3 regions of the Senegalia massiliensis genome follow, and region 3 is predicted to be linked to each of the others. Evidence: riboswitches for the same ligand, from Rfam matches in the RefSeq annotation. Region 3 holds a riboswitch; each other region holds the start of a gene.
What was found. A riboswitch is a leader RNA that binds a small molecule or an ion and turns the genes downstream of it on or off. The one in region 3 is predicted to bind thiamine pyrophosphate.
Positions count from the first base shown of each region.

Region 1: it holds a riboswitch for thiamine pyrophosphate, as region 3 does, so the genes downstream of both, thiT (energy-coupled thiamine transporter ThiT) here and D3Z33_RS03225 (thiamine-binding protein) in region 3, are expected to answer to the same signal.
Region 2: it holds a riboswitch for thiamine pyrophosphate, as region 3 does, so the genes downstream of both, D3Z33_RS09980 (energy-coupled thiamine transporter ThiT) here and D3Z33_RS03225 (thiamine-binding protein) in region 3, are expected to answer to the same signal.

Region 1 covers NZ_QXXA01000015.1:25,670-28,959, forward strand. Annotated here, with positions in the region: gene D3Z33_RS13160 (hypothetical protein) at 1-166, shown strand, start outside; gene D3Z33_RS13165 (GNAT family N-acetyltransferase) at 220-687, shown strand; gene thiT (energy-coupled thiamine transporter ThiT) at 749-1,300, opposite strand; TPP riboswitch at 1,356-1,454, opposite strand; gene D3Z33_RS13175 (YhfC family glutamic-type intramembrane protease) at 1,635-2,342, shown strand; gene D3Z33_RS13180 (hypothetical protein) at 2,344-2,808, shown strand; gene D3Z33_RS13185 (hypothetical protein) at 2,893-3,290, opposite strand, start outside.
Region 2 covers NZ_QXXA01000010.1:124,027-127,316, forward strand. Annotated here, with positions in the region: gene thiM (hydroxyethylthiazole kinase) at 1-705, opposite strand, end outside; gene tenA (thiaminase II) at 736-1,395, opposite strand; gene D3Z33_RS09980 (energy-coupled thiamine transporter ThiT) at 1,405-2,010, opposite strand; TPP riboswitch at 2,055-2,165, opposite strand; gene D3Z33_RS09985 (aminopeptidase P family N-terminal domain-containing protein) at 2,475-3,290, shown strand, end outside.
Region 3 covers NZ_QXXA01000004.1:179,741-183,030, reverse strand. Annotated here, with positions in the region: gene murI (glutamate racemase) at 216-974, shown strand; gene grxC (glutaredoxin 3) at 992-1,252, opposite strand; TPP riboswitch at 1,358-1,460, shown strand; gene D3Z33_RS03225 (thiamine-binding protein) at 1,527-1,817, shown strand; gene D3Z33_RS03220 (ABC transporter permease) at 1,789-2,559, shown strand; gene D3Z33_RS03215 (ABC transporter substrate-binding protein) at 2,576-3,290, shown strand, end outside.

The sequences.
Region 1 (3,290 bases), on a different contig from region 3:
TCAATCTTTGCTTAAAGAATTTAATAGTGTAAGTGGATACTATGATATATTTATCCCAGCGATGAAAAAACTAAGTAATTCTTATGCTGAATACTATAGACAATTAGAAATTGCTAATGAAAAATTACTTGAACAATACCCAGAAATTGAAAAATTAAATAATTAAATTTTGCTATAAAAAATGATTAAATCTGAAAAACTAGTAAGGAGTTGTTGTATATGGAATTACTGTTAAGACCCATGACTAATGATATTTTTGCTAAATACATAAATAAGTCTATAAAGAAATATGCTAATGAACATGTAAAAGCTGGTAATTGGATAAAAGAAGATTCTTTAGAAAGAGCAGAAAAAGAATTTAAAAAATTATTGCCTGAAGGTTTAAAAACAAAAAAACACTATTTATTTTCTGTAACTCATGAAAAAAATAATATAGGAGTACTATGGTTGAACATTTATATAAACAATAATATTAAGCAAGCTTTTATATATGATATTGAATTAGAAGAAGAATATCAGGGTAAAGGTTATGGTAAACAAACTATGAATTTGATAGATAAGTATTTGAAAGAAAATGATGTTGATAGTGTACAACTACATGTTTTTGCACATAATGAAAGAGCAGTGAGTTTATATAAAAAAATGGGATATAAATTTACTGATTTTATGATGATTAAATATTTATAGTTACAGACTGTATAAAAATATTTAGTTATTAAAAAAAGCTGATTTAATCAGCTTTTTTATTTTAGTAATTTTCACTTTTAATAGTCCTTTTCATTGGTTTCCAAATTAAACTTATTATTAATATAGATATTATAAGTTCTGGCACCATATATGTTGCATTATAACCAATAGAATAAATCCAAGGATTTTGATCGCCAGCATATGAGGCAAAGAATATTACACCAGATAATACATGGGAAATTAATCTTCCACTTAATGCTAATATTATACCAATAATCAAAGTTAAGTATCCCTTTACTCCATCTTTTTTTATCTTATATCCTAGACCTGCAAGTCCTAAAAAACCAAATGCTATTGGATAGTCTAATAAGAATTGTATAGGATGATAAAATGAGGGTTTTAATAAAAAGTCTACAAGTCCATAAGTAGCTCCCATAAATATTCCAGGACCTAGTCCCCATCTTATAGCAAATATCATTATGGGAATCATACTACCAGCTGTAACAGATCCACCACTGGGTGCCTGATATATTTTTATATAACTAAGTAATATTGATAAAGCTATTAATATTCCACCTTCTGTTAACATTTTTGCACTCCATTTTTTGTTCATATTGAACCTCCTTAAAATTTAGTATAAAAAAAGCCACTACAAAGGTAGTGGATATTTTTTAAAATATACACTTTCCTCCGCTAGTATTATCTAGTTCAGGTAGTAAGGGTCGTGATAAATCACTCTCAGCCATAAAGCTCCCCTAGTGTTAACGTTTTATTCTTTTGAATACATAGTATCATATACTGTATATAAGTGTCAATATAAACTAATGTTGAATTTATTAGTTATCAATGGAAGATAAAGATATATATATAGTATTATTTTATACTCTCTTTATATCATACTAAGTGTGTGATATAATAAATAATATTATATAGAAAAGAGGTGGAATATGGACTTAATTAAGCATATTTCAATAGTTATAACTTTGATTATAACACTAATTTTACCAGTTGCATTTATAGCTCTATTATATAAAAAAGATAAAAAGACTTTAATTTGGTCTATAATAGGAATACTTACATTTTTTATAGTTCAAATAGCTATTAGGATTCCTATATTAAATTATTTAAGTTTGAAGCCTTGGTTTATAGTAAATATTTCTTCAAAAACTTATGTATATGCCATATTTTTAGCTTTAACAGCAGCATTAGTTGAAGAAGGTGGTAGATTTTTATCTTTTAAATTCATTTTAAAAGATCATATTACATGGTTAAAAGGCATTGCATTTGGAATAGGACATGGAGGCATAGAAGCATTTTATCTTGTAGGATTACCTTTTATAAAAGCTTATTATAGTTTTTTAAATGGAAATTTGAATTTATTTAGTAATATAACAGTAGAAAATATAATTTTATCAGGTTTCGAAAGAGTTCTAGCAATAATAATACATATTGGATTATCATTAATTGTCTTATATAGTGTTAAAAAGAAAAAATATAAAAATTTATTATATGCATTTATCATACATACTTTAGTGAACTTACCTATCTTAATCATTAATAGTGAAATCTTTATATGGACTTATATTATTATATGGAGTGTTATATTACTTAATGTCACATTTAAATACAAGAAAAAAATGAAAGAGGTTTTTTAGTATGAGAAATAATAGAATAATTATGATTATAATTATAGCTTTAATGTTTAGCTCATTGATTGGATGTAATAATGAAAATGAAGAAATAAATGATAATGTAAAAACACCTGAAGAAACTATATCATCTTGGGCAGATGATATAGTAGAAAACTTTTTAATTTCTATAGATAAAAAAGACTATGAATCCTTTAGTAAGGATTTTAGTGAAAATATGAAAGAACAATTAAATGAAAGCATGTTCAAAGAGCAGGTTTTACTTATATCTGAATTAATAGGGGATTATATAAAAGGTTCTAAAGAATTATTAACTACAGAAGAAGTAGATGAAAATAATATAAAGTTGATTTATAGTTCAGATTATTCAAATGAAAAGAATGAAGTTATTGTAACTACAGTATTTAATAAAGAGAGTCAACTTATTGAAGGGTTGTTTATTAATTCTGAAAAAATACAAAATATGCAATAAAATGTAGAATAGAGTTAAAGGCAAAATGATGTATAAATTTATACATCATTTTGCCTTTAATTATGGATTCATACTAGCACACTCTTACTTTGTTTTAAATGTTTCAGGTGATTTTTTATAAACTAAAGTTATAGCAATTAATATATAAATAATAGAAATTGCTATTGTAATAGGTAAAAATATTTTTGCTGGTGCGTCAATTTGTAATGACATGTAAGAAATAAAATATACAGCAAAATTAATAATTTTAAAAAAAGGATTTTTAACTTTTAAATCAGTTGTATAAGGTTGAAAAATATAATACATGAAAATATAATGTATTGAAAAAAATAAATTTAATACTATAATGAATATTAAAATTGGTATTATATCTATAATCCTTGAGGAATCATAAATAAATGTAATGATTAATAGACCTAAACATAGTATCAATATAGGAATAATATTACTATAAATTATTTTTTTTAGTCTTAAAAAAAACA
Region 2 (3,290 bases), on a different contig from region 3:
AGCTACTTCTCCAGCAAGACCCATATGAGCTACAGCTATAGAAGTTGAATCAAGAATATTATTCTTATTTGCACCACAATATGTACCAATTACATTTGTAAGCATACAACCTGTACCTGTAACTTTAGACATTAAAGAATGTCCATTATATATAATATTTGCATTTTTCTCACTTGCTACAATATCAATTGCTCCTGTTAATACAATTATTGCACCAGTTTCTTTACTTAAATTTTTGCAAAGTGTAATCATATTGTCTAAGCTTTTTTCTTCTACTTTATCTTCTTCATTTGCATCTACACCACTAGTAGTGCCACTTCCTTCATAAATAGTTTTTATCTCAGAAGCATTTCCTCTAATAACAGAAAACTGTATTTCTTTTAACAACTTAAAAGTTACTTCATTTCTAAATTGAGATGCTCCTACAGCTACAGGATCTAATATAACTGGATTTCCAATTTCATTAGCTTTTTTACCAGCTTTTATCATTGATTCTATAACTCTTTCATTTAGAGTTCCTATATTAATAACTAAAGCGTCACAGATAGAGTTTATTTCTGCTACTTCTTCAATACCATCTGCCATAATAGGAGAACCTCCAGCAGCTAATACAATATTTGCACAATCATTTACTGTTACATAATTTGTAATAGAATGAACTAATGGTGTTGTATGTTGTACATTTTCATAAATTTCTTTAAACATTTTAATTCCTCCATTGAATTGGTTTTTATATTATTTATAGCTCATATCCCAAAATTTCATTTCATGTTCACATGCTTTAAGAAAAATTTTTATTAATTTTTCTTCCTCTTCTTCATCAATGTTTGCACAAATTTTATCTAAAAACTTACATGAATTCAGGCTAAATTTTTGAAATTCTTCTCCTGCATATTCTTCAATCCATGGTCCATAATAGTTATTTGCTATATTTTTTTTACTTTGAGTTTTTAATGTTTTACCAATATATTCATAAGTTAATGTGCAAGGGAGTGCAGACATGAATATTTCCTTTATATCTCCTTTTTCTGTGAAACTTAGCATATAATCAAGATAGTTTCTATTTGCAGGTTTTACTTCCATATCATCTACTTTATATACGTCAAGATTATAATCTTTAAGATACTTAGTATGCATATTTGTTTCGTCTGCAACTACCACACCTATGCAAGTATGTAAAAACTGTAAATCCTTTATAGAATTTATTTTTAAAAATACATGCGCATAAACTTTTCCATATTCTTTTAAATATAAAGAATCCTGAATTAAATAATTTTCAAATTTTTTTCTGTCTAATTTTCCATCTCTTAAATCTTGTATAAACGGATGTTTTATATAATCATTATAATATTTTTTAACTCTTGGATCATTTATAACTTTTTCTGAAAAACTCATATATTCACCTCAATTTTTTATAGTTTTGCTTAAGTGTCTTAATGGTATAATAGCTAACACAATAATACTTAGTAAAACTTCTATTCCATATCCCAATAAGTTATATGTTATAGAATAGATCCATGTATTCATTTCTTCAGGAGCAAACTGACCAAAGAAAATGACGCCTGATAGCACACTGAATAATATGGATAATGTTCCTGCTAATGTTGCTCCAAAAATTAATCTTGATTTAGTTTTAGTTCCAAATATAGGTGTAAAAGCAATTACTATCATTCCTCCAAAATAGTCTAAAGGTAATTGTAGAGGATAAAAGGGTGGTTGAATAACTGATTTTAGAGCACCAACAATAATCCCGCATATAATGCCTTCTTTAATCCCAAATATAGATGAAAGTATCATTATTGGGAGAACAGATAGCAAGCTAAACCCCCCACCTTGTGGAAATGGTACTATTTTTATCATATAAAGTACAATAGAAATAGCGGCTATAATTCCAATTCTTGTAAGAGATTTTATATTAAATCTAAATCTTTTTAATTTTTTGATACTTATGATAAGAAGTCCCATTGTTAAAATTATGGCCCAAACAATTGCTATATTTATAGTTATCACCTTCTTTCATAAAAAAAGCATGTTCTATGATCTAGAACATGCTTAAAATATTCATAAAAATGTTCCTACGCTGGCATTATCCAGATCAGGTTTAAGGGTTTTCATCGCTTAGATTTATTCTCAGCCTGATTGCACAAGCTCCCCTATATATTTAATTTAATTCACAGGAAATAAAGAGTAATAAAGTCTTTCCTCTTATTTTTACTATATGTTAGTAGTTTATCATTGTCAAGTAATAGAATGATACTTAAAAAAGTTGGACATCTTCTAAAATAGAGATTGAGGTATTATTTCTTTTATTTTTTTATATTATATTTTTGTAATTTACATTAATCTTATTTTCATTATTTAAATTTAACTAATACATATTTTATATTTTTAATATATAACTTGAATAATTTCTATTAATTAGATATATTTAAACTAAAGATATTTCGTTAAATTGAAAATAAGGAGGTAATGTAATAATGATTCAGGAAAGAATAAAAGTATTACGTAAGTTAATGAATGAAAAGAAAATGGATGTATATATAGTTCCCACATCTGATTTTCACCAAACAGAATACGTTGGAGAGTATTTTAAAGCAAGAAAATTTATTACAGGTTTTTCGGGGTCAGCAGGTACCGCTGTAATTACAATGAATGAGGCTTACCTTTGGACAGATGGAAGATACTTTATACAAGCTAAAAATGAATTAGAAGGAACTTCTGTTAAACTTATGAAGATGGGGGAACCTAATTATCCTACAATAGAAGAATATTTAGATCAAGCATTACCTGAAAATGGGATATTGGGATTTGATGGTAGAGTAGTTGCTATGAAAGAAGGACAATTATATGAAAAAATAGTTAAAAATAAAAATGGAAAAATAGTATATAAATATGATTTGATAGATGAAATTTGGGAAGATAGACCGACTTTAAATACAGGAAAGGTATTTGATTTAGATATTAAATATGCTGGAGAAAGTGTGGAAAGTAAGTTAAATCGTATTAGAAAAGTTATGAATGAAAACAATGCAAATATTCATGTACTAACTACATTAGATGATATTTGTTGGACATTAAATATACGTGGTAATGATATTAAATATTTTCCTCTAGTATTATCTTATATTATTATAAGAATGGATAAGGTGGGTTTATATATAGATGAATCCAAGTTAAGTGATAATATAAAAGAAAAATTGTCTTTGAATAAAGTTGTATTACATTCTTATAATGACATCTATGAAGATATTATGAGAACTAAAAAAGATGAAGTAATTTTATTAGATCCA
Region 3 (3,290 bases):
GGCGCTGAATATAATTTAGGATATAATATATCTTAAATGTTTTATTTTAGACCTCATAATAAATTTGAAGAAAATAATAAAAATAAAATGAGTAATATGCAAAGAGCATCAATACTATAATAGTGTTGATATTTTTTATTTTAAAATTATATTTGTCTAAATAAGGGGTATACTCTATAATATTAATATATAAAGTTTTATGGAGGAAAAAAATTATGAAAATTGGTATATTTGATTCAGGAGTAGGAGGAATAACTGTATTAAAAGAAGCTTTAACACAGTTGTCAGGGCAAGAATATATATATTATGCAGACAAGTTAAATGTTCCTTATGGTACAAAACCTAAAGAAGAAGTTAAAAAATATATATTTGATGTAGTAGAGTTTTTAAGTACTAAAAATATAGATGCTCTTATAATAGCATGTAATACAGCTACAAGTATTGCAGTGAAGGATTTGAGAGATAAATATAATTTTCCTATAATAGGAATGGAACCTGCAGTAAAACCTGCAGTAGAAAATTCAGAAGATAAGAAAGTTATAGTTACAGCAACTTCTTTAACCTTAAAGGAAAAGAAATTTAATGATTTAGTTACAAGACTAAATTCTAGAGACATAGTAGACTCTTTACCATTACCTAAGTTAGTAGAATATGCAGAAAATTTTATTTTTGAAGAAGATGTAATAATCTCTTATTTAAGAAAAGAATTTGAAAAATTTAATTTAGATGAATATGGTACAGTAGTATTAGGATGTACACATTTTCCTTATTACAAAGAATTTTTTAAAAAAGTTCTTCCAAATACTATTGATATAATAGATGGTAATTATGGAACGATAAATCATTTGAAAAATTTATTGAATATAAAAGACAGATTTGAAGATAAGAAAAAAGATAAAATAACATTTTATATTTCTGGTAAAGAAGACAATGAAATATTAGTAAAATATTTAAATTTATTACAAAGTAAATAGCGACTAAAAGTCGCTATTTATTTTATTCCAAAAACCTTGTCAAATTCTCCTTTTTTGTGAAGTTCTACAATATCATCGCATCCCCCTATAAATTTATCATTTATAAAAATTTGAGGTACTGTAGTACTATTAGTTTTTTGTTTTAATTCTTCTAATTTTTCTTTATTATTACTTATTTCAATTTCTTCATATTTAACACCTTTATTATTCATTAATCTTTTTGCTCTTATACAATAAGGACAAGTAGAAAAAGTATATATAGTAACATTATTACTCATCAAAAAACCTCCTAAAATTTTATGTGATTAACCTGCTTTACAATTATATCATTAATTAATATAATTGACATTTAAAATTTAATGTATTACAATTAACACGAAAATAATAAAAATCTGGGGAGCTAAAATTAGCTGAGAGGAAATATGAATTTCGACCCATGAACCTGCACTGGATAATGCCAGCGAAGGGAGAATAATTTTTTAGTTTATGGTTATTGGCCCCTTCATGCATATGAAGGGGTTTATTTAATTTAAATATAAGGAGATGATTTTTGTGCCAATTGTAAATGTGGAACTTCAAGTATTACCACGTGTTGAAGAGAAAAGACTATATGATGTAGTGGACGAAGTTATAAAATACATTGATAGTTGTGGAGTTAAATATGAAGTAGGACCTATGGGTACTACAATGGAGGGAGAATTTGATGAGCTTATTAATATAGTAAAAAAAGCTCAAGATATCTGTGTAAGAGAAGGGGCTTCTAGAATATTATCAGTAGTTAAAATAGATTATAAACCAGAAGGTGTGACAATGAATGAAAAGGTGGGCAAATATAGAAAATAAAATAATACCAAGTATTTTCTTTTTTTTCTTGTTATTTATATGGGAGGTAGTAGTGAGAGTTGGTATTGTAGAAAGATACATATTACCTTCTCCTATAGATATAATAAAAGTATTTTCAGAGATAAACTCAGAAATATGGCCACATATTTCTACTACCCTTCAAGAATCAGCTATTGGATTTCTTATAGCTATAATATTAGGCATAGTGTTAGCAATTGTAATGGATAATGTAAAATTTATAAAAAAAGCAATTTATCCTATAGTTATAATTTCTCAAACTGTACCAATAATAGCTTTGGCACCACTTTTTGCAGCATGGTTTGGATTTGGAAAGTTACCTAAAATAATGGTAGTAATACTTGTTTGTTTTTTTCCAGTATTAGTTAGCTTAATTCATGGGCTTGAATCAGTAGATAAAGATTTAATTAATTTACTTAAGTCTATGGGAGCGAGTAAATTTCAAATATTTAAACAGGTAAAGTTCCCAGCTTCTTTGGTAAGTTTTTTTTCAGGACTTAGAATTGCTGCAACATATAGTATTATGGGGGCAGTTATAGGAGAATGGCTTGGAGGAAAAGATGGTCTTGGTGTATATATGTTGAGAGTTAAGCATTCATTTGCATTAGATAAATTTTTTGCAGTAATCATTATAATAGTTATCCTTAGCATGATATTATTTAAAATTATTAATTTATTACAGAATTATTTAATGCCTTGGGCAAAAGGAACAAATAAAAATTAAAAATGGAGTGATATAAATGAAAAAAATATTTTCTATATTTATAGTATTTTTATTAGTATCATTAATCTTAGTAGGTTGTGGAAATAAAGAAAATAAAGAGTCAAAAGAAAATAAAGAGTTAGAAAAAGTAACTGTAGTTTTAGATTGGGTACCAAATACAAATCATACAGGGTTATATGTAGCAAAAAATAAAGGCTATTATGAAGAAAAAGGATTAGATGTTGAAATCATTCAACCATCTGAAGGTGGTACTGCAAATTTAATAGCAAATGAACAAGGTGATTTTGGGATTAGCTATCAAGAAGAAGTTACTTATGCTAGAACATCAGAAAATCCACTTCCTGTAAAAGCTATTTCAGCTATAATACAAAATAACACTTCTGGATTTGCTTCTCTTAAAGAAGATGGTGTAACATCACCGAAGGATTTTGAAGGTAAAAAATACGGTGGATTTGGAGCTCCTATGGAAGAAGCTATGATAAAAGGACTCATGGAAAAAGATAATGCAGATTTTTCAAAAGTAGAAATGGTTAATATAGGCAGTTTAGATTTCTTCACTGCTGTACAAGATCATGTAGACTTTACTTGGATCTATTATGGTTGGGATGGAGTAGCATCAGAAGAAAAAGAAATAGACTTAAATTTTATTAAACTTCAAGATTTTGATGAAAACCTAAACTTTTATACTCCAGTTATAATTGCAAATGAAAAATTATTAAAAGACAAACCAG